Regions from separate parts of the Neisseria sicca genome, predicted to be linked through region 1. Evidence: predicted binding sites of a transcription regulator. Region 1 holds the regulator's gene; each other region holds the start of a gene.

Region 1 (7,371 bases):
AATTTTCAGACGACCTTTATTCCATTATCACTACCAACCCATCTGTTCAATGCCATTATGAACTGATACCAACTGCACCACTCTTATCAATATCCCCGTCTTTACCCACAACGGTCAATATCATGCTGACTTATACCCACAGCGTCCGGCTGGACGCGCCGCTCGAACCGATATTCCGCTACTGCACTTCCCGCCACGGATTTGCCCGTCAGTTTCCGTTTGACGTGCAATGGCTGTCGGAAAAGGAATACTGGGCGCGTGGAGATATTTTGGATTTCAAATACAGAGTATGAGACCTTTGCAATAACATAGGTTACTAAAATTTTATGCTCAATCTCATTTTCAAAATTCAAAACCTTTCTGATTTTTCCTACTTTTTGCTCAATATTAGGAAGGTTTTAGTCAATTGAAATTTTTTTGGCGCATTTTTATGCGTCAAATTTCGTTAACAGACTATTTTTGCAAAGGTCTCAGTATGCGGGATTTGGTTGCGGCATCGTGCCGAAATCATTTCGCTTGAGCCGAACCAATCGTTTACCGACTTAATGTTAAAAGGGATTTACCGCGCCTTCCGCCATACGCATGAATTCAAATCTTCCGGAGGACGTACCTGTGTGACGGATACGGTGGAATTTACTTTCGGGCTGGGAAAAACGGTTGACCGGCTAATCGGATTACCAACCTTGCGTCGGACATTTGAAAAACGCCACCGTTTATTGAAAGAATGGGCTGCCCAATGGGCTGATTATGCTGAAGATGCTACAAGTTAAAGGCATGGAAAAAGTCGTCTGAAATTTTTTCAGACGACTTTGAGTTTTGTTTAAAAATAGTCTCGGTATCAATCAGATGGCGTGCGAACAGCCGGATACCATTTTTTTGAGGGTTTGCGAGTCGAGGATTTTGATGTGTTTGTGTTCGACCGAAATCAAGCCTTCGTGATGGAACTTAGACAGCGTGCGACTGACGGTTTCCAGTTTCAATCCCAAATAGCTGCCGATTTCTTCGCGCGACATTCTCAGGATGAAATCGTTGGCGGCAAATCCGCGCGAATAAAGGCGTTGGGACAAATTAAGCAAAAACGCCGCCAGGCGTTCTTCGGCGCGCATATTGCCCAAAAGCAGCATCACGCCTTGGTCGCGCACTATTTCGCGGCTCATCAACCGGAAAAAATGGCTTCTCAGGCTGGGGATATTGTGTCCCAGCTCTTCGATGTGGGTGAAGGGCAGCTCACACACTTCGCTGTCTTCCAAAGCCACTGCGTCGCAGCTGTGGATATGGGAACAAATGCCGTCCATACCGATGAGTTCGCCGGACATAAAAAAACCGGTAACCTGATCGCGGCCGTCCTGGCTGGCAACCGTGGTTTTGAAAAAACCGGCACGGATGGCAAACAGCGACGCGAAAGGCTCACCGGTGCGGAACAGATATTCACCCTTCTTCAAGCGGCGGCTCTGTCGGATGACCGCGTCCAATTGTGCAAACTCATTGGGCAAAAGCCCGACAGGCAGGCAGAGTTCACGCAGCGAACAGGAAGAACACAGGGTTTTCATCTGATGCATAGCATTGTGTGTGGTCATAAAACACCCTTAAAATTAAGGTTTTTATCCGGTCCCGATTGAGTAAGTTATTGACACATATCAAGACAGGTTTATCATACTGTGGCATTCTACCAAACTATCTGAAGATTGACTAACATCATTACTCTAAAACTACGCACACGCCATGAAAGTAATACCAATACAAAATAATCACAATAGAAACAATGACAAGCCTGAGTTTGACCGCGAACTCATCTCCACTCTTCCTTCCAGTGGTCCGCGCTATACTTCCTACCCCACAGCCGACCGTTTTCATGACGGATTTCGCGAAGCAGAATATATCAATGCCTTGAATCAGCGCAGTATGGGGGCTTTGAACAAGCCCCTTTCGCTTTATATCCATATCCCCTTCTGCAATACCATCTGCTACTACTGCGGCTGCAATAAAATCATCACCAAAGACAAAAGCCGTGCCGATGCCTATATCGAATATCTCGAAAAAGAAATGGAGCTGCTTGCCCCGCATCTGGGCGGACGGCATCAGCTCGCACAACTGCACTTCGGCGGCGGTACGCCGACCTTTTTGAGCGACGACCAAATCGAACGCGTATTCCGCATGATCCGCAAACATTTCCAACTTATCCCCGGCGGCGAATACTCCATCGAAATCGACCCGCGCAAAGTCAGCCGCGATACCGTACTCATGCTCGGCAAACTCGGCTTCAACCGCATGAGCGTCGGCATCCAAGATTTCGATCCGAAAGTACAGGCCGCCGTCAACCGCATCCAAAGCTACGAAGAAACCAAAGAAGTCATTGATGCCGCCCGCGAAGCAGGGTTCAAATCCGTCAGCGTCGATTTGATTTACGGTCTGCCGCACCAAACCGCCGAAAGCATCAAAACCACCATCGACACCGTATTGTCGCTCGACCCCGACCGCCTCGCCCTCTACCACTACGCCCACCTGCCGCATATTTTCAAACCGCAACGCCGCATCGACACCGACGCCGTCCCCGGCAGCGAAGAAAAGTTGGACATGCTGCAATACTGCGTCCAAACCCTGACCCGCCGCGGCTATGTCTTCATCGGTATGGACCACTTCGCCAAACCCGATGACGAACTCTCCATCGCCCTTAAAGAAGGCTTCCTCCAGCGCAACTTCCAAGGTTACTCAACCTATGCGGACTGCGATTTGGTCGCCATCGGCGTGTCTTCCATCGGTAAAATCGGCAGCACTTATTCCCAAAACGAACGCGACATCGACGCCTACTACGCCGCACTCGATGCAGGACACCTGCCCATCATGCGCGGCTACCAGCTCAATCAGGACGACCTCTTGCGCCGCAATATCATCCAAGATTTGATGTGCCGCTTCGCCTTGGATTACCAAATCTACGAAAGCGTGTTCGGTATTCCGTTCAACCTCTATTTCAAAGACGAACTTGCCGACTTGGAACAACTCGCCTCCCTCGGACTCGTCCGCTTGAAACCGCACGGGCTGGCCGTTACCCCTAAAGGCCGCTTCCTGATACGAAACATCGCCATGGTCTTTGACTACCATCTGCGCCATAGGGAAACCAAAGCCCAATATTCGCAAACGGTATAAACAGGAATAGTAAAGGTCGTCTGAAAATTTTCAGACGACCTTTGCCCTTTGTTCTACTTTGTTAAGAAACGCTAATGAACGAACAAACCAAACAGGCCGCTCAAACTATAGGTCGTCTGAAACGAAAAGCCAGCGATGAAGAACGACTTCAAGGTTGGCGCGAAACCTGCGCCGAACAAGGGTTAAGCGGCGAATTTATCCTGACTGCGAAGCTCAACGGCGCGGCTTATACCGAGGAAGAAGCACGCATGGTGGCGGAGCTTTTCGGCAAATAAGCTGACAATTTATTATTTTAAAATTACAAATCATATCAAAACTTGACAAAGTTACCGATTTTGATTATAGTCATATCTGAGTTAACATTGCCGATTTGACACAGCTTGCGGGCATAAACAGCTAAAGCGTATTTTCATTTTCTGCTGTTTTTATTCCTTTCTTTATATCCAAGCCCGTTGTGTACAGCATCGGGCTTCTTTTTTTTCCGGAAGTATCAGGAAGTATTTATGATTATTTTGGACAACGTTTCCAAACATTACCAAACGCGCGACAAAACCCGTTTTGCCGCCGTCGAGCCGACCAGCCTCGAAATCCAAGACGGCGAAATCTTCGGTCTGATGGGCTATTCCGGCGCGGGCAAATCCACCCTGTTGCGCCTGATTAACCTGTTGGAACGTCCCGACAGCGGCAAGGTCAATGTGTGCGGACAAGAGCTGACCGCGCTTGATGCCGCCGCATTACGTCAGGCGCGGCAGAATATCGGCATGGTGTTTCAGCAGTTTAATCTTTTGAGCAACCGCACCGTCGCCGACAATGTTGCCTTTCCTTTGGAAATCGCCGGATGGCCGTCTGAAAAAATCAAAGAACGCGTTAAAGAATGCCTTGAAATCGTCGGTCTGACCGAACGCGCCGACCACTACCCCGCCCAGCTTTCCGGCGGTCAGAAACAGCGCGTCGGCATCGCCCGCGCGCTCGCGCCCAAACCCCAAGTCATCCTCGCCGACGAACCCACTTCCGCCCTCGACCCCGCTACCACGCGCAGCGTCTTGGAATGTTTGGAAGACATCAACAAGCGCTTCAACGTCACCATCGTCATCGTAACCCACGAAATGAGCGTCATCCGCCGCTTGTGCGACCGCGCTGCCCTTTTGGATAAAGGAAAAGTGGTGGAAATCGTCGAAGTACGCGGCAACCAAATCCACGCCCAATCCGAAATCGGGCGCGAACTGATTCGGGAGGACTGATATGGCAGACTTAACATTCGAACAAGCCGTTTCCACCATCGTCGGCATGAAAGACGAAATCGTCCGCGCCTTGGGCGAAACCTTCGTCATGGTCGGGCTGTCCACCACGTTTGCCGTCATCTTCGGCACCCTGCTGGGCGTATTGCTTTTCGTGACTTCCAGCCGCCAGCTGCATTACAACAAGCCGGTAAATTTCCTGCTCGACAACTTAGTCAACCTGATGCGCGCCTTCCCCTTCGTCATCCTGATGATTGCCATGATACCCGCCACCCGCGCCATTGTCGGCAGCACCATTGGTCCGATTGCCGCCTCGCTGGTATTGAGCGTGTCCGGCCTGTTTTACTTCGCCCGACTGGTGGAACAAAACCTGCGCGAAGTCCCCAAAGGTGTGATTGAAGCCGCCACCGCCATGGGAGCATCGCCGCTTGCCATCGTCCGTAAAGTCCTCTTGAACGAAGCGCGCGCGGGCATGGTTTCCAGCATCACCGTCCTCGCCATCGGTCTGCTCTCATACAGCGCGGCGGCAGGCATGATAGGCGGCGGCGGCTTGGGCGACCTCGCCATCCGCTACGGCTACTACCGCTACCAAACCGAAGTCATCATCTTCATCGTCGCCATCCTCGTGCTGCTCGTTATCCTGATTCAAAGCATCGGCAACGCGTTGGCGCGGAAATTGGACAAACGTTAAACCATCAAAAGGTCGTCTGAAAAGTTTTCAGACGACCTTTTCAGTCATATCCTTTTGAATTTCCAACCAAACCCATTATAATAACGCCTCCTCACGCCGTCGCGGACGACTCCCGACGGCATTTGTTATGGAAGAATTATGAAGCCGTCTATCTTAGAAAAACTACAACAACTCAGCGACCGACTGGAAGAAGTAACCCACCTTCTCGGACAGCCTGAAGCCACGTCCGATATGGACAACTACCGCAAGCTCACGCGCGAACATGCCGAATTGACGCCTGTCGTCGAAGTGTTCCAAAACTATCAACTGGCGCAAAGCGACTTGGCGGATGCCGAAGAAATGCTGTCCGACCCCGAAATGAAAGACTTTGCCGCCGAAGAAATCGAAGCGGCGAAAGCCAAAATCGACATGCTCGATACCGAACTGCAAAAACTGCTGCTACCCAAAGATGCCGACGACGACAAAAACATCTTCATCGAAGTGCGCGCCGGAACGGGCGGCGACGAAGCCGCGCTGTTTGCAGGCGATTTGCTGCGCATGTACAGCCGCTACGCCGAACGCAACCGCTGGCAGGTCGAAATCGTTTCTGCCAACGAAAGCGAGTTGGGCGGCTATAAAGAAGTCATCGCACGCATCGTCGGTTTGGGTGCGTACAGTCGTCTGAAATTTGAATCGGGCGGCCACCGCGTGCAGCGCGTCCCCGCCACCGAAAGCCAAGGCCGTATCCACACTTCCGCCTGCACCGTCGCCGTCATGCCTGAAGCGGACGAACTGGAAGACATCGAGTTGAACCCCGCCGACCTGCGCATCGACACCTTCCGTGCATCCGGCGCGGGCGGTCAGCACATCAACAAAACCGACTCCGCCGTCCGCATCACCCACCTGCCCACCGGCATGGTGGTCGAGTGCCAAGACGGCCGCAGCCAACACGCAAACAAGGCGCAGGCAATGAAAGTCCTCGCCGCCCGCCTGAACGATGCACAAAAACGTGAAGCCCAAGCCAAAGAAGCCGCCGAACGCAAATCCCTTATCGGCAGCGGCGACCGCAGCGAGCGCATCCGCACCTACAACTACCCCCAAGGCCGCGTGACCGACCACCGCATCAACCTCACCCTGCACAAGCTGGATTTTGTGATGGACGGCGACTTGGAAGAAATTACTAATGCCCTGATTGCCGAACATCAGGCAGAGCTACTGGCGGCAATGGGTGATTAATGGGACGGTTGATGCTTGGTTTCAGAGTGTGAAGGCAGGCTTGATGGCAAGAAAACAAGTTCTGCCAAAACGTAAATCAAGCCTCAGCCGTCACCCGCCGTCATTTTCGTAATCATAAAAATCCTATGCGGAAATGACGGCACGCCTGAAACGCCTGCCCTACACCCTCACACACAAACTCAGCCAAACCGACTTCCACTCAATTCCCCCCGCTTCATTTTTCAGACGACCCATCCCAACCCATGAACACCCCGCTCACCCGCCGCCGTTTTTTCGCCATCGCCGCCCTAACCGCCGCCGGAGCGGCCGCGCCCTTCCTCCTGAACCGCAACCGCCCTGCCCCGTTACCAGCCACCGGCGAACCCGTTATCTGGAAAGGCATTGCGCTGGGTTCCGGTGCCGAACTCCGCCTCTTCGGTGTTGACCGCAAAGAAGCTGAAATCCTGGTCAACAAAGTTCTCGCCGAAGTCGCCCGCCTCGAAAAAATCTTCAGCCTCTACCGCGAAGACAGCCTGATCAACCGACTGAACAAAGAAGGTCGTCTGAACAACCCGCCGCCCGATTTCCTCGCCCTGTTGAGCATCTGCCGCGACATCCACGCCTTAACAGACGGCGCATTCGATCCTACCGTCCAAGTGTTGTGGAACCTTTACGCAGACCATTTCCGCCGCAACCCGCGTGCCGAAACCGCTCCGTCCGAATCGGACATCCTGCGCACCCTCAAACTCGTCGGCTTCAAACACGTCGTCTTCGACCAAAAAGCCATCCTCTTCGAACAAAAAGGCATGGGCTTATCCCTCAACGGCATCGCCCAAGGCTACATCACCGACAAAATCACCGCCCTGCTGCAACAACACGGCATCCGCCAGGCCCTCGTCGATATGGGCGAAATCCGCGGCTTCGACACCGACAACCAACGCACATGGAACGTCGGCATCCGCAATCCCCAAAACGAAGAATCCACCCTCCTGACCCTCCCCATGCAAAACCAAGCCTTCGCCACCTCAGGCGGCTACGGTACCGTAATGGACGAGGCCGGCAAGTTCACCCACCTCTTCGACCCGCGCACCGGCACTGCCACAC
Region 2 (7,371 bases), 870 kb from region 1:
AGACAACCTCTCTATCAAAAGCAGCCTGCACTTTCAAAAATCGAAGTGCAGGCTGCTTTTCACGATGATTGGAAAAACCGCGCAATATTTTTATACTGTACGTCATCCAGCAATCCGTAGCCTGCACCCGCCCACTTATTTACTGAACGAACAGGAATAACATGCAGAACCTCTCTTCAGAAAAACCGACAACCGATTATTCGCATCCGTGGCAATACTTTCTACTGGTGTACGCTTTGAGCGCACCGTTTTGGCTGCTGTCTTTGTTTCTCAAACACAGTCCTCTGCCTGATAATCTGCCGCTGACCGACATCGGCGCGGCGCTCACCCCAACGGTTGCCGCCGCGTTACTGCGTTACTGCGAGGGTGGAATGGCAGCGGTGCGCGGACTGTTTGGACGTGTGTTTGACTACGGGCGGATAAAGCATTCTGCCTATTTTTGGATGGCGATACTGATTTTCCCACTACTTTATCTGCTGACTTATGTCGCGATACGTCAAACAGGACAAACCATACCCGCCTTATCCGTATCGTTTGCGCCGCTTGCTGGTGCGTTCGTCATGTTCTTTATTGCGGCAGTTGCCGAGGAATTGGGCTATGCCGCCTACGCTACGGAAAGTCTGCAACGGCGTTTTACTCCGCTCATTACGGCGCTGATCATTGGGGTGCCGTGGGCATTGTGGCATTTGCCGTCCATGATTGCCGTGGGGCAGTCTGCCGAACTGATCGCATGGGGGCTGGCAGGGACGGTTGCCGTGAGGATTATCTATGTATGGCTGTATAACGGCAGCGGCGGCTCGGTATTTGTATTGATTGCGTGCCACACGGTTGCCAATACTGCGCGTACAGGCTTTCCGGGCGGACGGGCGGCATATGAAAACAGCGACGGCATGATTCCATACGGAATTATCATCATTGCGGCGGTAATCGTGATGGTGTTTTGGCGTAAGGCGATGTGTTCATTTCATGGCAAGCAAACGGAGCTTGGGTTATATATCCAACGGAACTGAATATCAAAGGTCGTCTGAAAAATAATTTTCAGACGACCTCTTTCTATAAAAAGCAGCCTGAACGTTCAAAAATCGAAGTGCAGGCTGCTTTTTGCGATGATTGGAAAAAACGCGCACTATTTTTATACTGTATATTGTACAGACACAATGCAAAACAACATTACCCCAAGGAATCCCCATGTTTAAGACGCTCAAAAGCATTTGGCAGGGACTCACGCAAAAAGGCAAAATCTTCCCGCATCAACTTGCATTCACGCTGCTGATTCCTTTGCGCAACTGGGCACTTTCGCCGCAACAAATCGTACAACGGCTGCACCTTGCGCCGCATCACCGCATTTTGGAAGTGGGCTTCGAGGCGGGTTATTTCAGCCCGACACTGGCGCAGTCAGTTCCGCAAGGACGATTGGTGGCGGCGGATATACAGCCGGAAATGTTGGCTTATACCGAAAAACGTTTGCGTCGTCGGCATATCGACAATGTAGATTATTATCTGTGCGACGGTACGCATTTTGATTTTCCCGATCAATCGTTTGACCACATTATGCTAATTACCGTGTTGGGCGAAGTCGCCAACCAAGCCGAGTATTTGGCAGAGTTCCGCAGGCTGCTTTGTCCTAACGGGTTGCTGTCGGTTTCCGAAACGGCAGGCGATTCTGATAAACCAAGCCGCGCCGAATTACGCAAGTTGATGCGGCAAAACGGGTTTGATGTGGCAGACGAATATGGCAGCGAACGAAATTTCACTTTGAATTTTAAAGCAAGCAGCCGTCTGCCTCCCGCCTAGATAAAGGTCGTCTGAAACAGGTTTCAGACGACCTTTTTATTGTAAAAATCTATAAATTTAATAGATAATAACTAATCTCATATTATCAAGCTAGAAAAGATAACCCGCTGATTAACTTGATATTTGATATGGTTAAATTATGTTAACCAAAACATACGCTATCCAAACCTGATTTCACAGTTGATTTAAATCATAATATCTTGTGTCCAAATCTCTAAAATATCCGAAATCATACTAGATATTGATTTTCGAATAACAAACTGTAAGAGTCGAGGAACGCAAAATGCCGAAAATCCCTGAGTTGGTTTGTCCCGCCGGCAATCTGCCTGCTTTGAAGACGGCGGTGGACAATGGCGCGGACACGGTTTATATGGGGCTGAAAGATGCGACGAATGCGCGCAATTTTCCGGGGCTGAATTTCGATATGAAATCGGCGCAGGAAGGGGTGACTTACGCTCATGCGCGCGGCCGCAATGTGCTGATGGCCATCAATACTTTTGCCCAGGCGGGGCAAATCGAGCGGTGGCATCGGGCTGTCGATACGGCGGTGCAACTGGGGGCGGACGCGATAATCGTCGCCGATCCTGCGATTATGGCTTATGCCGCCGAGCGTCATCCTAATTTGAGGCTGCACATGTCGGTGCAGGGTTCGGCGACCAATTATGAAGCCATCAATATGATGAAGGAACTGTTCGGCATCCGTCGTGCCGTGCTGCCGCGCGTTTTGACGGTCGATCAGGTCAAACATGTGATTGACAATACGGATGTGGAAATCGAAGTGTTCGGTTTCGGCAGTTTGTGCGTCATGGTGGAAGGGCGCTGCATTTTATCGAGTTATGCGACGGGCGAATCGCCGAATATGCAGGGCGTGTGTTCGCCGGCGAAGGCGGTGCGCTGGGAGCAGCTTCCCGACCGTATGAACGTGCGGCTGAATCAGGTGCTAATCGACCAGTACAAACCGGACGAACCGGCCGGTTATCCGACCCTGTGCAAAGGTCGTTTCGAGGTAAACGACGAAACGTATTACGCGCTGGAGGAACCGACCAGCCTGAATGTTTTGGAAATGTTGCCCGAACTCATCAAAATCGGTGTATCCGCCATTAAAATCGAAGGCCGCCAGCGCAGCCCGATGTACACGGCGCAGGTAACCAAATCGCTGCGGCAGGCTTTGGACGCGGCCGCTGCCGATCCGGCACATTTCAAAGTCAATCCGGTGTGGAATAATGCGCTGAGCAAGGTTTCGGAAGGTCATCAGACGACCTTGGGCGCATACAGCCGTCCGTGGAAATAAGGGGGGAGGGAAAATGAATCCGATGAAACTATCGCTGGGGCCGGTTTTGTTTTTCTGGCAGAAGGAAGCCTTGTTGGAATTTTACGCCGGTATGCTGGATGCGCCGGTGGATACCATTTATCTGGGCGAAGTGGTGTGCTCGCGCCGCCAGAAAATGCGCTTTGCCGACTGGGTCAGCCTGGCGGAAGATTTAGCGGAAAGCGGCAAAGAGATTATCTTGTCGTCGCAGGTGCTGCTGGAAAGTGAATCCGATTTGAAACGCCTGCGTAAAATCACGGGGCAGGACAAATTCAAAGTCGAAGCCAACGATATGGGCGCGGTTAAATTGGCACGCGAACACGGCATTCCGTTTGTCGCTGGCGCCAGCCTGAATATTTACAACGAAAGCACGCTGGCACTGTTCCAAAAACTGGGCACATACCGCTGGATTGCGCCGTCCGAGTTGAGTCGCGACAAAGTTGCTGAAATCATCAAGGCTTCAGACGACATCGAAACGGAATTGTTTGCTTGGGGCAAAATGCCGCTTGCCTATTCGTCGCGCTGCTTTACCGCGCGGCATTACAACCTGAACAAAGACGGCTGCGAATTCCGCTGTTTGGATTACGAGCAAGGTATGGATATGAATACCCGTGAGGGCAAGCCGTTTTTAACCATCAACGGCATCCAAACCATGTCTTACGGCTGCCAAAACCTGCTGCCACACCATGAGGATTTGCGGCAAATCGGCGTGAACATGCTGCGCCTGTCGCCGCAGATGCACGGCATGGCGGAAATCGTCCGTATCCACCGCGATGTATTGGACGGCAAAACCGCCCTGGCGGATGCGCTGCCCGAATTGGAAAGATTGACCACCGGCACGCTGGTGGACGGCTATTGGCACGGCCAGCCGGGTATCGAAGCCGTGAAGGAGGAATATTATGGCGTTGCCTGAAATCGTATTGCCCGCATGGGCGGGAAAAATCGGCGGTAAATTACCGGGCAGGCCGCCGCGTTTCGCTTTGGTTTTTGCCCTCAACACCATGCTCAAACGCGGATTGCTGCCCGCCGACATGAGCCTGTTTGACGGCCGAACCTTCGAAATTGACGTATTGGACGCGGGCATCAAGGTGCGCTTTACCGCCAATGCCGAAAAATTCATCGACGCGGATTTCTTCGGCACGCCCGATTTGCGCCTTGCCGCCAACGGCATCGACTTCATGCGGATGATGATGCGCGAGGAAGACCCGGATACCCTGTTTTTCAACCGCAAACTGCAAATCGAAGGCGATACCGAGCTTGGTCTGATTACCAAAAACCTGCTCGACAGCGTGGACTGGCCGTTCGGCGATTGGTTTTTGAAGCGGCAGTTGTCCGACTGAATGCGGATTCGTTCAGAAATGTAGCTGAATGACTTTATTTTCGACACGCAATTTACCGGTTGTCTTCATTCCTGCGTAGGCGGGAATCCGTTTTTGAAATTCAGAAACTGTTTTTCAAATCAAGGTTTCTCAAGTTTTACGATGGATTCCCGCCTGCGCGGGAATGATGGAATTTGATAATATGCCGTATTTAAAGTTAAGTCTGTTCGCTATAAGGCAAAGCATTCATCCGTTAAGCTTCTGATTTCACAATAAAGAAGGTCGTCTGAAACCTGTTTCCAGTTTTCAGACGACCTTTTTTCATCTGCATTTGGCTTAAACTGTCATTAGTCTTTCAATGCAGCCAATACTTTGCCGGCGACTTCATTCAAGCTTACGGTTTGCGCCTGATTGTCGCGGCGTTCGGCATATTCGACGTTTCCTTCTTTTAAGGCGCGGTCGCCGATGACGATGCGGTGCGGGATACCCAGAAGCTCGGAGTCGTTCAACAGCACGCCTGCGCGTTCGTCGCGGTCGTCGAGGAGGACATCCGCGCCTGCTGCCAGCAGTTCGGCGTAGATTTTGTCGGCGGCTTCGCGTACGGCGTCTGATTTTTTGTAGTTCATCGGTACGATAACGACTTCAAACGGTGCCATTGCTTTGGTCCAGATGATGCCTTTTTCGTCGTTGTTCTGCTCGATGGCGGCGGCAACGACGCGGGTGATGCCGATGCCGTAGCAGCCCATTTCCATGATTTGCGATTTGCCGTTGTTGTCGAGGAAGCTTACGTTCATGGCTTGGGTGTATTTGTCGCGCAACTGGAAAACGTGTCCGACTTCGATGCCGCGCGCGAGTTTCAGACGACCTTGTCCGTCGGGGCTTTCGTCGCCTTCGACGACGTTGCGCAAATCGACAAACTCAGGCTCGGCGGCATCGCGGCCGAAGTTGAAGCCGGTATAGTGGTAGTCGTCTTCGTTCGCGCCGATGACCCAGTCCGCGCCTTTCTCGGTGGCGAAATCGGCATAGACTTTGCCTTTAAAGCCAACAGGGCCGAGCGAGCCGCCGTTTGCGCCGAACTGCGCGCGGATGGCGGCAGGGTCTGCCATGGTCAGCGGCGATTTCACGCCTGCGAGTTTTTCGGCTTTGATGTCGTTGAACTCATGGTCGCCGCGCAACAACAATAAGACGATTTCGCCTTCGTTTTCGCCTTCGACGACAATGGATTTCAGTGTTTTTTCAATCGGAATGCTGAGAAAATCAACTAATGAATCAATGGTTTTGACGTTCGGCGTGTGTACTTTGGTCAACTCTGCCTGAGCAGCCGCACGTTCGCCTTTGAGCGGCAAGGTCGGTGCCAGCTCGATATTGGCGGCGTAATCGGAAGTGTCGCTGTACGCAATCACATCTTCGCCGCTTTCCGCCAACACTTGAAACTCGTGCGAACCGGTGCCGCCGATGCTGCCGGTGTCTGCGGCAACGGGACGGAATTCCAGGCCCAGACGGGTGAAGATGCGGCAGTAAGCGTCATACATTGCATCATAGGTCGTCTGAAGCGAGGTGTAGTCGGCATGGAAGGAATAAGCGTCTTTCATGACGAACTCGCGCGCGCGCATCACGCCGAAGCGCGGACGCACTTCGTCGCGGAATTTGGTTTGGATGTGGTAAAAGTTTTTCGGCAGCTGTTTGTAGCTGTTGATTTCTTTGCGCACGATGTCGGCGATGACTTCCTCGCAGGTCGGGCCCATGCAGAAATCGCGGTCGTGGCGGTCTTTCAGGCGCAGCAGTTCTTTACCGTAAAATTCCCAGCGGCCGGATTCCTGCCACAGCTCGGCAGGCTGCACCACCGGCATCAGCAACTCCACGCTGCCCGCGCGCGCCATTTCTTCGCGCACGACGTTTTCGACTTTACGCAACACGCGCAGCCCCATCGGCATCCAAGTATAAAGGCCGGACGCGTTGGCTTTAATCAGGCCGGCGCGAATCATCAGCTTGTGGCTGGCAAGCGCGGCTTCGGCGGGGGCTTCTTTCAGGGTGGAAATGAAAAATTGGCTGGCTTTCATGGTGTGTTTTTCTGTGTAAAAAAGTAAGCGCGTATTGTAACGCGAAAGGCAGGGGGATTGAAGTTTTTCCCCATAGGGCGACAGCCGCTGCCTTGCTTGTCCAGCCAACTCATTTGACATTTATCGGGCGTGTCAATCACTTTTTATACACAATCCCGCATTGGCTTGTTTTGCTTATAGATTTTTCCCATAAAGGCTTTGAAATTTTTTATTTTTATAACTAATTGATTTTATTGTATTTTATTTGATTATTTTTTAAGCACCGAAAGGCTTGGGTTGTTCCAAAAGCAAAAATTCCGATTACCCAAAGCTTATCAACAAACTTATCCACAGAGTTTGTGTATAGATTGGTGTCGTCTGAAACCATACCGTTCGATAGGTTTTTAAAAGCCCGTAACGCGGTCTTTCTGTTAAGATGATGCCTTCACTTTTTTCACGTCATCCCATCTATGTCCGCACACGAATTACACCTGCTTTCCCGCGCCAAAATGTTCAACGGCCATCAAGAGCAATACCGCTGCTTTTCCGAAACCTGTCAAACCGACATGACTTTCGGCATCTACCTGCCGCCGCAGGTATTGAAAGGCTATCCCGCACCGGTTTTGTATTTCTTGTCGGGACTGCACGGCGACGGCTCGGAACTGATACGCCAAACCGGCATCCAGCGTTTCGCCGCGCAATGGAACATCATCGTCGTTTTCCCCGACACCTCGCCGCGCGGCAGCCATATCAGCGACAGTACGGACGAGTTTATCGGACAAGGTGCGGGATTTTACGTCGATGCGACCGCACAGCCGTGGGCGGCGCATTATCAGATGTACAGCCATATCAGCCGCGAACTGCCCGAGTGGGTGGAACGGCATTTCCCCGCCACCCAAGAGCGCAGCAT
Region 3 (7,371 bases), 440 kb from region 1:
TTCTTGACAAGTTAAACGTTGCTGCGGTTTGGCTGATGTTTTTGCATTGTTCGTAATAGTTTAAAGCTTTGTTTCTTAAGTCCGCAGAGTATGCCATGGTTAAACCTTCAAAGTTGAGTATTGTACTATTTTGTTTTTAATTGACTATAGTGGATTAACTTTAAACCAGTACGGCGTTGCCTCGCCTTGCCGTACTATCTGTACTGTCTGCGGCTTCGTCGCCTTGTCCTGATTTAAATTTAATCCACTATAAAGTTCGCTTTTAAGGTTCCTTGGATTCGGATTTCAAGTGCAACACCAGGGTACCGGTGGTTGGAACAGATTCAAGAATAAAACACTTGGCGTTTCACAGCCAAGTGTTTTTCTCGGCCGGTGGTTCAACTCATCTTGAACCCTGCGTATCTCCCGACCGCTGATGTTTCGGAAATCGGTCTGTTTGGGGAAATATTGCCGGATGAGTCCGTTGGTGTTCTCATTCAGCCCTTTCTCCCAAGAATGGTAAGGGCGGCAAAAATAGGTTTTCGCCTTCAATGCTTTGGCTATTTTGGTGTGTTGGTAGAACTCTTTGCCGTTATCCATGGTGATGGTGTGGACTCTGGCTTTATATGCCTTTAATACCCTAATGGCCGCCCGGGCAGTGTCTTCGGCTTTTAAGTTCTTTAATTTGCAGATGATGGTGTAGCGGGTAACGCGTTCGACCAAGGTCAATAACGCGCTTTTCTGATTTTTGCCGACGACGGTGTCGGCCTCCCAATCGCCGATGCGGGTTTTCCGGTCGACGATAGCAGGTCGGTTCTCTATGCCGACGCGGTCGGGCACTTTGCCTCTGGTCCATGTGCTGCCGTAGCGTTTGCGGTAGGGTTTGCTGCATATTCTGAGATGTTGCCACAAAGTGCCGCCGTTGCTTTTGTCTTGGCGGAGGTGGCGGTAAACGGTGCTGTGATGGAGCGTGATCCCGTGGTGTTTATGCAGGTAGGCACATACTTGTTCGGGACTGAGTTTGCGGCGGATAAGGGTGTCGATGTGTTGAATTACCTGCGAATCGAGTTTATAGGGTTTTCGCCGGTGCTGTTTGGTCAGCCGGCTTTGCTTCTGTGCTTTTTCGGCGCTGTATTGCTGTCCTTGGATGCAGTGCCGCTTGATTTCTCGGCTGATGGTGCTTTTGTGGCGGTTGAGCTGTTTGGCGATTTCGGCGATGGTGCAGTGGCGGGACAGGTATTGGATATGGTATCGTTCGTCTTGGGTCAGTTGTGTGTAGCCCATGGCAATCTTTCTTGCAGGAAAGGCCGTATGCTGCCGCATACCGGCCTTTTTCTGTTATGGAAAGTTGCACTTCAAATGCGAATCCGCTCCCTTTTAGACGGCAGTCTGTCAGTTGTTGAGCCTGCTCCCTTTGATGGAGTTTTCAAATTTTCCTGTCCGCCTTCCAAGGCCGAACCCCATCACTTTGCCCGTTTCCTTGTCGATAAGGATGAGAAAATGGCGGCACAGTTTGATGGGGTTTTCATTTTTGGTATATTGAAATTTTTATGGTTGATCTGTTTTCAGACGGCCTCCGATAGATTGGTGCCGTCTGAAAAAGGTTATACCTGTTCAAATCCTGCTTTCGGGCTGATAACCGAAATCAAAATGCAGTCTTCTTTGCCGTTGTTACGCGCACCGTGGATTTGGTGGTTGCCGACTATCACGCTCTCACCTGCGCGGATGATGCGGCCGCTTTGTGCGTCGTCCACCAGCTCGGCTTCGCCCTGCAATACAATCCAGATGTCCGCACCGCGCAGATGGCGGTGGGCGGGCAGCATAGTTTGTGGCGGAATCTGCCAAAGCACCATGTTGTCATGCTTGTCTTGATGCAGCACGGTGCGCACGGCTTCGGTGGGGTTTTGTTGTAAAAAATCAGTGAAACGGATAATTTGCGGGATTTTCATGCCATTACTCCTTGCGTGGTTCGAATCATAAAAAACTGCACCCTAACTGCCCAGAGTGCGTATTTGGCCTTTAGGGTGCAGTTCAATCTTGCAACCGGTTTTCAGACGACGGCGGATTCGCATTTGAAGTGCACTTTCCATAACAGAAAAAGGCCGGTATGCGGCAGCATACGGACTTTCCTGCAAGAAAGATTGCCATGGGCTACACACAACTGACCCAAGACGAACGATACCATATCCAATACCTGTCCCGCCACTGCACCATCGCCGAAATCGCCAAACAGCTCAACCGCCACAAAAGCACCATCAGCCGAGAAATCAAGCGGCACTGCATCCAAGGACAGCAATACAGCGCCGAAAAAGCACAGAAGCAAAGCCGGCTGACCAAACAGCACCGGCGAAAACCCTATAAACTCGATTCGCAGGTAATTCAACACATCGACACCCTTATCCGCCGCAAACTCAGTCCCGAACAAGTATGTGCCTACCTACGCAAACACCACGGGATCACGCTCCATCACAGCACCGTTTACCGCCACCTTCGCCAAGACAAAAACAACGGCGGCACTTTGTGGCAACACCTCAGAATATGCAGCAAACCCTACCGCAAACGCTACGGCAGCACATGGACCAGAGGCAAAGTGCCCGACCGCGTCGGCATAGAAAACCGACCCGCCATTGTCGACCGGAAAACCCGCATCGGCGATTGGGAGGCCGACACCGTCGTCGGCAAAAATCAGAAAAGCGCGTTATTGACCTTGGTCGAACGCACTACCCGCTACACCATCATCTGCAAATTAAAGAACTTAAAAGCCGAAGACACTGCCCGGGCGGCCATTAGGGTATTAAAGGCATATAAAGCCAGAGTCCACACCATCACCATGGATAACGGCAAAGAGTTCTACCAACACACCAAAATAGCCAAAGCATTGAAGGCGAAAACCTATTTTTGCCGCCCTTACCATTCTTGGGAGAAAGGGCTGAATGAGAACACCAACGGACTCATCCGGCAATATTTCCCCAAACAGACCGATTTCCGAAACATCAGCGATCGGGAGATACGCAGGGTTCAAGATGAGTTGAACCACCGGCCAAGAAAAACACTTGGCTGTGAAACGCCAAGTGTTTTATTCTTAAATCTGTTCCAACCACTGGTACCCTGGTGTTGCACTTGAAATCCGAATCCAAGGACCTTTCTGCTTCCTAGCTATCCATATTTAACCGCAACCGCCGCATTTGCCGCAACCGCTGCTGCAATCGCGTTTTTTCGGTTTGAATACGAATTTTCGCAAGAGGAAGAATATGCAAGTGAGCATAATCAAGCCGACGATAATATATTGAGTCATGACGATAGTATCCTTGAAGTAATTTGGTAAACCACAAATGCGGCAAAGTAAGCCATCAGGAACAAATAGCCGGTAATCATCACCATATTTTTTGTGGATTTGGTTTCGCGTTTAATCACAGCCAATGTCGCGGCACACATGGGGGCGTACACATACCAAGCCAGGAAGGCGAAGGCGGTTGGCAAACCCCAGTTGTTGTGCACAATCGGAATCAGCGCGTTTTGTACGGCGTCTTCAGACGACGCGCTGACGGCATAGACCGTACCCAGTGCGGCAACGACGACTTCACGCGCGGCAATGCCCGGAATCATGGCGATACACATTTCCCAAGTGAAGCCCAGCGGGGCGAACAATGGTTGGATAGCGTGGCCGAGCATACCAGCCAAGCTGTAGTCGATTGCCGCGCCTGTTGCACCTGCGGGCGGTTGCGGCCAGCTTACCAAGCCCCACAAAACTACGGCAAGGGCGAAGATAATCGTACCGGCGCGTTTGAGGAAGGCTTTTACCCTGTCCCACAGGCTGGTCATGATGTGTTTGAAGTTGGGCGTGCGGAAAGTCGGCAGCTCCATCAAGAGCGGGAATTGCTGCACGTTGCCTTTCATACGCGCCAAGCGTTTCATGATATACGCTGCCAAGGCGGCAGACAGGATGCCTACGAGATAGAGGATGAACAGCGTCAGTCCTTGCAGGTTGAAAATCCCGCCTACGGTGCGATTAGGAATGACGGCGGCGATAATCAGCGCGTAAACGGGCAGCCGCGCGGAGCAGGTCAGCAGCGGGGCGACGGCGATGGTAACGAGGCGTTCGCGCGGGTCATTAATCGTACGCGCCGACATCACGGCGGGAACGGCACAGGCGAAACTCGACAGGAGCGGGATGAATGAGCGTCCGGACAGGCCGCTTTTCGCCATTACGTTATCCAGCAGGAACGCCGCACGCGGCAGGTAGCCTGAGTCTTCCAAAAGCAGGATGAAGGCGAACAAAATCGTAATCTGCGGCACGAACACCAACACGCTGCCCAAACCGGCAATGACGCCGTTGACGAGCAAGTCGCTGAGGATGCCCGGCTCCATGTTGGTGCCTATCCATTCGCCCAGCGCGGCAAAGCCGCCTTCGATGGCTTCCATAATCGGTGCCGCCCAAGTGTAAACCGCTTGGAACACCATAAACAGGATAAACAGCAGCATAATTATGCCCCAGACGGGGTGCAGCACGATGTCGTCGAGTTTTTTGTGCCATGCGGGCAGCGTCATTTCCGTGCGCACCACCTGTGCCAAAATCGATTCGACTTCTTGATAAAGTTTGTCGCTCTCCAGCGCCTCGAGCGTGCGTTCGGCAGAAGCGGGGTTGGCGGGGAAAGAGCGTTTACGCGGCAGCTTCGCCACGGCTTCGCGCACGGCCTGTACACCCGACGCGCTCACGGCAACTGTTTCCAAAACAGGTGCATCCAACAACTCGCTCAGTTTGGCCGCATCAATATTCAAGCCCCTTCTGCGGGCAACGTCGCTCATGTTCAGCGACACCACCATAGGCAGTCCCAGCGTTTTCAGTTCCAAAATCATGCGCAGGGTCATACGCAGGTTGGTCGCGTCGGCAACGGCAATGATGGCGTCGGGCGGAATGCCCAGCTTGCCTACGGCGACATCTTTCGCCACCGCTTCGTCGGGGCTGGTCGTGCGCAGGCTGTATGTGCCCGGCAGGTCGATAATGCGAACGGCCTTGTCGTCAAGTAAGGCGCCCTCGCGCTTATCGACCGTTACGCCCGGATAATTGGCAACCTTGGCATGTGCGCCGGTCAAACCGTTGAACAAAACGGTTTTGCCGCAGTTTGGCGCGCCAATCAAGGCAAAATAGCTTAGTTCCATTTATTTATTCTCCTTGTTTGATTGTGTGATGAGTTTGGCGTTGGATTGGGGAAAAGGCTTTGAAACGGCGCTTTCAGACGACCCGGGTCGTCTGAAAAGGATAGGGCGGTCAGGTTCAATCCGCCTTTGCCGCATTTTCAGAACATGAAGCCCGCCTGTCTGTACAGCGGTCAGCCGTCAATCACATGGCACATAATTTTTCCCGCTTCTTCCTGCCGCAACGAGAATTGCGACTGGTTGCCCAAACGTACGGCAAACGGACCGCGTCCGAATCCGCCGACGGCAATCACCTGCAACGGCATTCCGCTTGAAAAACCCAAGTCGGCAAGACGGCGCGTAACCAGCGGGTCGAGTTCGCCGAAAGTCGAATTGGGGACGATGGAGTCGATGTGCGCGACTGCGCCTTTACTGAGTTTTGACAAAGGTATGGCAGACATAGTGTGTTTTACTTTCGTTGTCGATTGAAAAAAGAGACAGCAAGTAAAGACGAATTAGACACAGGGTAGGCAGAGGCATGTTCCAACGCCCGTTCCCGCAAAAGAAGTAGTTTTAATTGTTTATCACTTTGTTTTATTTTGATAATAAATCTTGTTAACATAAAAATCAAATCCAAAGCCACCAAATTCCTGATTTTCAGACGACCTCTTGCGGCAAATCAAAAAAAGCGAATGATTTGACGGGAAAGTCGGGCAGGGCTATTGATAAGGTTTGCATTTGGATGTTTGATAGGCAGTAAAGAGAAAAGGAGCGAATGATGAAAATCTACACCGCCGCAGAAATGCGCGAACACGAGCAAATAGCAGTCGATAAAGGCACGACTTTCGAGCAACTGATGGAAAACGCGGGACAAGCCGCCGCGGCTGATTTGCTGCGCCGTTTTCCCAAAGCAGGACGCGCGTTAATCGTTTGCGGCAAGGGCAACAACGGCGGCGACGGTTTGGTCATCGCGCGCGTGTTGTCCGAAAAGGATTGGCAGGCAGATGTCGTTTTTGTCTTGGGAGATAAACTGTCGCCGCTGGCGCAGTTGAATCACGAGCGTTTGAATCATTTAGACGGCGTCAGCTTTATCCGATCCGACGAACTGGAAGGCCGTACCACAGGCAGGCTTCGCACTCTGAAAACAGGTTACGACCTCGTTATCGAAGGCATTTTCGGAACAGGCTTCAGCGGCGCATTGCCCGAAACAGCCGCCGCCGTCTGCCGCCTGCTGAACCAAGCCGACGGTTTCAAAATCGCGCTGGACATCCCGACCGGACTGAACTGCGACACCGGCGAAGCAGACAAAGACACCTTCCGCGCTGACCTGACCTACGCCTTCGCCGCCTACAAACCCGCGCATATGACTGATGCAGGCAAAGCATATTGCGGAGAGGCCGTGTGTTTGGATATTGGGATAGAGTAGCCCTCTTTTGGGTGGTTTAGATAAAAACGTCGTCTGAAAATACGGCTTTGACCGAATTTTGGTACTTATAACCAAAACCGCTAAACCCGAAAGCAAACATTATTTCCGTCGTCTGAAACGTCGGTATAAAGTGTCCCCATCAAATATCTGGAGAACAAAATGACTGTCCGCACAACCGCCCTTTTTGCTGCCGCCGTTTTAGCGGCATGCTCGCCGCAATCCGAACAAAACACCGCTTCACCGTCTTCTCCTGCGGCAGACGGCAAAGGTGTGAAACTATTGAATGTTTCTTATGATGTGGCACGAGATTTTTATAAAGAATACAACCCTTTGTTTGTCAAAGAATATCAAAGTAAACACAAGGGCGCAGACATAGACATCCAACAGTCGCACGGCGGTTCCAGCAAACAGGCATTGTCTGTCGCCAACGGGCTGGCGGCGGATGTCGTTACCATGAACCAGACTTCCGACATCGATTTGTTGGCGCAGAAAGGGCTGATTAAACCCGACTGGGCAAAACGTCTGCCGGACAATGCCGTTCCCTATACCAGCGTAACCGTTTTCCTTGTCCGCAAAGGCAATCCCAAACAAATCAAAGACTGGAACGACTTGGCGAAAGACGGTGTCAAAATCGTACTCGCCAACCCGAAAACTTCCGGTAATGGCCGCTATGCTTTCCTTGGTGCATACGCTTACGGTTTGAAAGCCAACAACGGCGATGAAGCCAAAGCGCAGGAATTTGCTGCATCCGTCCTGAAAAACACGCCCGTGTTTGAAAACGGCGGACGTGCTGCCACGACAACGTTCAGTCAGCGTAATATCGGCGACGT
Region 4 (7,371 bases), 460 kb from region 1:
GGCGTTCCAGTTCACTCAGATAACGTTTGCGCAGGCGAATGGATTGCGGCGTGATTTCAACGAGTTCGTCATCGTCGATAAACTCGACCGCGCCTTCCAGCGTCAGCTTGATCGGCGTGGTCAGGCGTACGGCTTCGTCGGTACCGCTGGCGCGGATGTTGGTGAGTTTTTTACCTTTGAGCGGGTTGACCACCAAATCGTTGTCGCGGCTGTGAATACCGATAATCATGCCTTCGTAGATTTTGTCGTTGGGCGACACGAACATACGGCCGCGGTCTTCCAGATTCCATAAGGCATAAGCGACGGCTTCGCCTTGCTCTTGGGAAACCAGTACGCCGTTGTGGCGGCCGGGCATATCGGGTTTCACTGGCGCGTAGTCGTCGAATACGTGGCTCATCAGGCCGACACCGCGCGTCAGGGTCATGAATTCGCCTTGGAAACCGATCAAACCGCGCGCGGGAATATGGTATTCGAGGCGGGTACGGCCGTTGCCGTCGCTTTCCATATTGGTCAGTTCGCCACGGCGGCGGCCGAGTTCTTCCATTACCGCGCCTTGGTTGTCGTCGGGCACGTCCACAGTCAGGTTTTCATAAGGTTCGCATTTTTGACCGTCGATGTCGCGGTACACGACGCGCGGCTTGCCGACTGCCAGTTCAAAACCTTCGCGGCGCATGTTTTCCAACAAAATGGTTAAGTGCAATTCGCCGCGGCCGGAAACGCGGAAGACGTCGGCATCGGCTGTATCTTCAACACGCAGGGCAACGTTGGTCAGCAATTCTTTTTGCAGGCGGTCGCGGATTTGGCGGGAAGTTACGAATTTGCCTTCAGTACCGGCCAGAGGGGAAGTGTTGACCATAAAGTCCATCGTCAGCGTCGGTTCGTCTACGCTCAACATCGGCAAGCCTTTGGGATTGTCTTTGTCGGTAATGGTTACACCGATACCGATGTCTTCAATGCCGGAAATAATCACGATGTCGCCGGCTTCGGCTTCTTCAAGCGGTACGCGTTCCAAACCTTTGAAACCCAAAAGCTGGTTGATGCGGCCTTGGGCGATTTGCTGATCGTGATTCATCACAGCAACGACTTGGCCGGGTTTGATGCGGCCGTTCAGGATGCGGCCGATACCGAGGCGACCGGTGTAGTTGTCGTAGTCCAGTTGGGAAATTTGCAGTTGCAGCGTTTCGTCCGCGCTGCCGCTTGGTGCAGGTGTGTGTTTCAAAATGGTCTCGAACAGAGGGCGCATGTCGCTGCTCTCGTCGGTTTCTTCCAATTTGGCAAAGCCGGACAGGCCGGAAGCATAGACGATAGGGAAGTCCAATTGTTCGTCTGTTGCACCTAAGTTGTCGAACAATTCGAATGTTTGGTCGATAACCCAGCTTGGACGGGCAGACGGTTTGTCGATTTTGTTGATAACAACGATAGGTTTCAGACCCAAAGCCAAGGCTTTTTTGGTCACGAAACGGGTTTGCGGCATAGGGCCTTCTTGTGCGTCAACCAACAGTACGACGCAGTCAACCATGCCCAATACACGTTCCACTTCGCCACCAAAATCGGCGTGTCCCGGGGTATCTACGATGTTGATGTGGTAGCCTTCGTATTCGATGGCGGTATTTTTAGCAAGAATGGTAATGCCGCGTTCTTTTTCAAGATCGTTGCTGTCCATGACACGTTCTTCGACTTGCTGGTTGGAACGGAATGTACCGGACTGACGCAGCAATTGGTCAACTAATGTGGTTTTGCCATGGTCGACGTGGGCGATGATGGCAATATTGCGGATTTGTTTCATGATAATTTATAAGGTTTAGCTGGTTGCTTAAAAAAAAGATAACTGGCGATTATAGCACGATTCGCAAGTGATGACGGAATGGGTGATTCAAAAAAATCAGGCAAAAGCAGTTGAGAATAATTCATAATTAAATTTGATTGATTTTGCCAGATTATTTGCTTTTATTTATGGTTAACGAATGTAAATGTTTTTGAATAATGTAATGGATTCTTAATACCAATGTCAAAAAATTGTTATTAAAAACAGGTGGTTAATTTTTCAGACGGCCTTTTAGGCGGGTTAAATTTTTTGATAATTGTTTGTATTTTAAATAGAAAATTTGTCAAAAGTGCTACTTGTGCATACAATTACCTCATTCCCTAACAACACACGAATCTTCATTTCGTGATTATCAACTTTTAAAAGAAAGAGAAAGAATTATGCAAGGCAACCAAGCAGTTATTGATTACATGAACGAATTATTGTCTGGCGAGTTGGCTGCTCGCGACCAATATTTTATCCACTCTCGCCTGTACTCTGAATGGGGTTACACCAAACTGTTCGAACGTTTGAACCACGAGATGGAAGAAGAAACCACTCACGCCGAAGACTTCATCCGTCGTATCCTGATGTTGGGCGGTACTCCTAAAATGACCCGTGCCGAACTGAACATCGGTACCGACGTGGTTTCCTGCCTGAAAGCGGACTTGAACACCGAATACGAAGTGCGCGATGCATTGAAAAAAGGCATCAAACTGTGCGAAGAAGCACAAGACTACGTTACCCGTGATTTGATGATTGCCCAGTTGAAAGACACTGAAGAAGATCACGCGCACTGGCTGGAACAACAACTGCGCCTGATCGAACTCGTCGGCGAAGGCAACTACTACCAAAGCCAACTGTAATTAAGCGTATAAGGAGCTGAAAATGAAAGGCGATCGCTTAGTTATCCGCGAATTGAATAAAAACTTGGGCTTGCTCTTGGTTACCATCAACCAATATTTCCTGCATGCCCGCATTTTGAAAAACTGGGGCTTTGAAGAATTGGGCGAACATTTCTTCAAACAGTCCATCCGCGAAATGAAATCCGCAGACGATTTAATCGAGCGTATTTTGTTCTTGGAGGGTCTGCCTAACCTGCAAGAATTGGGCAAACTGCTGATTGGCGAATCAACCGAGGAAATCCTGACCTGCGATTTGACAAAAGAACAGGAAAAACACGATGCCCTCGTCGCTGCCATCGCCATCGCGGAACAACAGCAAGACTACGTCAGCCGTGATTTGTTGGAAAAACAAAAAGACATCAACGAAGAACACATCGACTGGCTCGAAACCCAGCAGGAGCTGATCGGCAAAGTCGGTTTGCCGAACTACCTGCAAACAGCGGCGCAAGAGGACTAAAACACAAACCACTGCCAAATATAGCAGTCCCTGCACCCATAAACGGCATATCTTTTCGGATATGCCGTTTTTCTTTACATCAAGCTCGTCTGAAAAACAGTATTTCAGTTTTTCAGACGACTTACCTTCTTCTAAAGAATATGTAACCCCATGAAACCCCAACCCCATACAAAAGCCCTGAAAACCGGACAAGTTTTCAGGGCTTAATTTTATATTCTACACTTGTTTACACGCTAAAGGCTTGAAAAATAAAATGTAGTTTTAAGTAATAACTGTTCTCATTGATGTAAGTCAAAAAAACATCGGGTATGCATTCACATCTCCGCCAATCGTTACACTTCATAGAGCTAAAGTGCTATTCTGCAAAGGTAAATTTCTTCTACCTATAAATTCTATCTGACAAATTAGGAGCTTGATATGTCAACCGATGTACAGCAACGCCCTGCCGCTTGGGAAGGTTTTGTCGGCGGTAATTGGGAAACCAATGTCGACGTGCGCGATTTTATTCAGAAAAACTACACGCCTTATGAAGGCGATGCGTCTTTCCTCGCGCCTGCAACCGAGGCGACAACCAAACTGTGGGCGGACGTGATGGAAGGCATCAAAGTCGAAAACCGCACGCACGAACCTTACAAAATCGACGCTCAAGTCGTGTCCGGCATTACCAGCCATGCACCAGGCTATATCGATAAAGATTTGGAAACCATCGTCGGTCTGCAAACAGACGAGCCTCTGAAACGCTCCATTATGCCGTTTGGCGGTTTGAAAATGGTGCAGGACGCGTGCAAAGTGTACAACGTCGAGTTGAACCCTGAAGTCAGCGAAATCTTCACCAAATACCGCAAAACACACAACCAAGGCGTGTTTGATGTTTATACGCCTGACATCCGCCGTTGCCGCAAATCCGGTGTGATCACCGGCTTGCCGGATGCTTACGGTCGTGGTCGCATCATCGGCGACTACCGCCGCGTGGCATTGTACGGTATCGACTTCTTGATGAAAGACAAACTCAACCAGTTCAACTCGCTGCAAGCCGATTTGGAAAACGGTGTGGATTTGGAAGAAGTTATCCGCCGCCGCGAAGAAATCAACGACCAATACAAAGCCTTGGGTCAAATGAAAGAAATGGCCGCCTCTTACGGCTACGACATTTCCGGCCCTGCGAAAAATGCGCAGGAAGCCATCCAATGGACTTATTTCGCTTACCTTGCCGCCGTTAAATCGCAAAACGGCGCCGCCATGTCATTCGGTCGTGTATCTTCGTTCTTGGACATCTACATCGAGCGCGACCTGAAAAACGGCGTAATTACCGAAACCCAAGCGCAAGAATTTATCGACCATTTGGTGATGAAACTGCGTATGGTTCGTTTCCTGCGTACGCCCGAATACGACCAACTCTTCTCCGGCGACCCGATTTGGGCAACCGAATCCATCGGCGGTATGGGTTTGGACGGCCGCACGCTGGTAACACGCACCAACTTCCGCGTGCTGCACACCCTGTACAACATGGGTCCGTCTCCCGAACCGAACATCACCGTGTTGTGGTCCGAACAACTGCCGCAAGGCTTTAAAGAATTTTGCGCCAAAGTGTCCATCGACACCTCGTCCATCCAATACGAAAACGACGATTTGATGCGTCCGGACTTCAACAGCGACGACTACGCCATTGCCTGCTGCGTCAGCCCGATGGTGGTCGGCAAACAAATGCAGTTCTTCGGCGCACGCGCCAACTTGGCGAAAACCCTGCTGTACGCAATCAACGGCGGTGTGGACGAAAAATCCAAAGACCAAGTCGGCCCGAAAACCGAACCGATTTTGGACGAAGTCTTGGACTACGACACTGTCTTTGCGCGCATGGACAAATTCATGGATTGGCTGGCAACCCAATACGTTACCGCGCTGAACATCATCCATTACATGCACGACAAATACAGCTACGAAGCCGCGCTGATGGCGCTGCACGACCGCGACGTGAAACGCACGATGGCTTGCGGTATCGCCGGTTTGTCTGTGGCCGCCGACTCGTTGTCTGCCATCAAATACGCCAAAGTCAAACCGATTCGCGACGAAAACGGTATTGCCGTCGACTTTGAAATCGAAGGCGAATATCCGCAGTTCGGTAACAACGACGACCGCGTGGACGACATTGCCTGCGACTTGGTGGAACGCTTCATGAAAAAAGTGGCGACCCACAAAACTTACCGCAACGCAACGCCGACCCAGTCCGTGTTGACCATCACCTCCAACGTCGTATACGGCAAAAAAACCGGCAACACGCCGGACGGCCGCCGCGCCGGCGCACCGTTCGGTCCGGGTGCGAACCCGATGCACGGCCGCGATGTCAACGGCGCCGTCGCTTCGCTGACCTCCGTAGCCAAACTGCCGTTCGAGTTTGCCAAAGACGGTATTTCCTACACCTTCTCCATCGTGCCGGGCGCATTGGGCAAAGATGAAAACTCCCGCGAACGCAACCTCGCAGGCCTGATGGACGGTTACTTCCACCACGAAGAAGGAGAAGTGGAAGGCGGCCAACACCTGAACGTCAACGTATTGACCCGCGAAACGCTGGAAGACGCGATGAACAATCCGGACAAATATCCGCAACTGACCATCCGCGTGTCTGGTTACGCCGTACGCTTCAACTCGCTGACCCGCGAACAGCAGCTTGACGTGATTACCCGCACCTTTACACAAACCATGTAAAGCAAAGGGTTTACAGTAAACCAAGCCGGGGGACGGATTATCCGGAACCCGGCTTGATTTTGCCTGAAGCAATGGTTTGATAATATCAAAATCCAGTGGATTAACTTTAAATCAAGACGACCGAAGGCGGTACAATAGAGTTATCATTAAAACCCATTTACCTATTTAAAAACAGCCCATAAACTTCCCACAACAGGGAACGCAATGCCCGCATATTAATCCAATAAGAAGAACCCTCTGCAACACAAAAACAAGTTTTCAGACGACCCCAATATCCGGTACATCAGACACCATGCAGACATCCATCGCCATCAACCCCGAAACGCCCGCTCCCGCCAAAGACCTCGGACACCGCCATTACAACGGCAAAGGCATCGTCCATTCCGTAGAATCCTGCGGCGCGGTGGACGGTCCCGGATTGCGCTACGTCCTCTTTCTGCAAGGCTGCCTCATGCGCTGCCTCTACTGCCACAACCGCGACACATGGGACTTGCACACCGAACAAGCCCAAGAAATAACCGTGCCCGAAGTCATGAAGCAAGTCATGTCCTACCGACACTACCTGCGCGCCACAGGCGGCGGCGTTACCGCCACAGGCGGCGAACCGCTCCTGCAATACGAATTCGTACGCGACTGGTTTACCGCCTGCCACGAACACGACATCCACACCTGCCTCGACAGCAACGGCTACGCCCTGCATTACGATTCCATCCTTGACGACCTGCTCGACCACACCAACCTCGTTATGCTCGATTTAAAACAAATCGACCCCGAAATCCACAAAGTCCTCGTCGGCATCCCAAACACCAAAACCCTCAAATTCGCCCACTACCTCGCCGAACGCAAACAGCCCGCACGCGTCCGCTACGTTGTCGTCCCAGGCTATACCGACGACGACCGTTCCGCCCACCTGCTCGGCGAATTCATCGCAGACATGGACAATATCGAAATGGTCGAACTCCTTCCCTATCACGAACTGGGTGCGCACAAATGGGCATTGTGCGGCGATACCTACAAACTCACCGGCGTACATCCGCCTCCCAAAGAAACCATCCTCAAAATCAAATCGATTTTGGAAAGCTACGGTAAAAACATTATTTATTGAGTTCAAATCCAAAAAAGGTCGTCTGAAAAAGAAATATTCGCTTTCAGACGACCTTTTAGCACTCTTAATACATCCAAACATACAACTCATAAATCATATAATTCAGATAGTTAACAACAATTTATTCAAAATATGAAATAAAACCGAAATAAAACTATACTTTTTCTTAATTTATGCGATAATAGCTAAACAAATTCTTAGCTACTTTGATAACATCCCTTACGAGAACAGCACCATGTCAGATGAAAAAAGCAAAGCCCTAGCCGCCGCCCTTGCCCAAATTGAAAAAAACTTCGGCAAAGGATCCATCATGAAAATGGACGGCAGCCAGCAAGAAGAAAACCTTGACGTCATCTCCACCGGCTCGCTCGGCGTAGACTTGGCACTCGGCGTCGGC

The links. The regulator FNR, encoded in region 1, switches genes on or off when oxygen is low (the NO sensors DNR and NnrR bind a similar motif). The targets are predictions, from matches to a motif close to TTGATNNNNATCAA.
Region 2: a site for FNR is predicted at 1,975-1,988, ahead of ubiU (ubiquinone anaerobic biosynthesis protein UbiU). Genes of this name have one in related genera too.
Region 3: a site for FNR is predicted at 5,785-5,798, ahead of J7445_RS04880 (FeoA family protein). Genes of this name have one in related genera too.
Region 4: a site for FNR is predicted at 3,448-3,461, ahead of pflB (formate C-acetyltransferase). Genes of this name have one in related genera too.

What each region holds. Positions count from the first base shown of each region.
Region 1 is NZ_CP072524.1:1,478,909-1,486,279, forward strand. Features, by position in the region: gene J7445_RS06960 (hypothetical protein) at 123-293, shown strand; gene J7445_RS06965 (SRPBCC family protein) at 489-770, shown strand; gene fnr (fumarate/nitrate reduction transcriptional regulator Fnr) at 843-1,577, opposite strand; gene hemN (oxygen-independent coproporphyrinogen III oxidase) at 1,723-3,144, shown strand; gene J7445_RS06980 (hypothetical protein) at 3,219-3,419, shown strand; gene J7445_RS06985 (methionine ABC transporter ATP-binding protein) at 3,648-4,385, shown strand; gene J7445_RS06990 (methionine ABC transporter permease) at 4,387-5,073, shown strand; gene prfA (peptide chain release factor 1) at 5,212-6,288, shown strand; gene J7445_RS07000 (FAD:protein FMN transferase) at 6,531-7,371, shown strand, end outside.
Region 2 is NZ_CP072524.1:613,783-621,153, reverse strand. Features, by position in the region: gene J7445_RS02950 (CPBP family intramembrane glutamic endopeptidase) at 162-1,010, shown strand; gene J7445_RS02945 (class I SAM-dependent methyltransferase) at 1,189-1,794, shown strand; gene ubiU (ubiquinone anaerobic biosynthesis protein UbiU) at 2,078-3,085, shown strand; gene J7445_RS02935 (U32 family peptidase) at 3,099-4,016, shown strand; gene ubiT (ubiquinone anaerobic biosynthesis accessory factor UbiT) at 4,003-4,443, shown strand; gene J7445_RS02925 (proline--tRNA ligase) at 4,770-6,482, opposite strand; gene fghA (S-formylglutathione hydrolase) at 6,932-7,371, shown strand, end outside.
Region 3 is NZ_CP072524.1:1,041,345-1,048,715, reverse strand. Features, by position in the region: one part of gene J7445_RS04915 (IS630 family transposase) at 1-97, opposite strand, end outside; gene J7445_RS04905 (IS30 family transposase) at 286-1,263, opposite strand; gene J7445_RS04900 (cupin domain-containing protein) at 1,584-1,928, opposite strand; gene J7445_RS04895 (IS30 family transposase) at 2,126-3,103, shown strand; gene J7445_RS04890 (FeoB-associated Cys-rich membrane protein) at 3,146-3,274, opposite strand; gene feoB (ferrous iron transporter B) at 3,271-5,139, opposite strand; gene J7445_RS04880 (FeoA family protein) at 5,310-5,576, opposite strand; gene J7445_RS04875 (NAD(P)H-hydrate epimerase) at 5,894-6,541, shown strand; gene J7445_RS04870 (sulfate ABC transporter substrate-binding protein) at 6,701-7,371, shown strand, end outside.
Region 4 is NZ_CP072524.1:1,023,666-1,031,036, forward strand. Features, by position in the region: gene typA (translational GTPase TypA) at 1-1,786, opposite strand, end outside; gene bfr (bacterioferritin) at 2,206-2,670, shown strand; gene bfr (bacterioferritin) at 2,693-3,166, shown strand; gene pflB (formate C-acetyltransferase) at 3,584-5,869, shown strand; gene pflA (pyruvate formate lyase 1-activating protein) at 6,162-6,974, shown strand; gene recA (recombinase RecA) at 7,210-7,371, shown strand, end outside.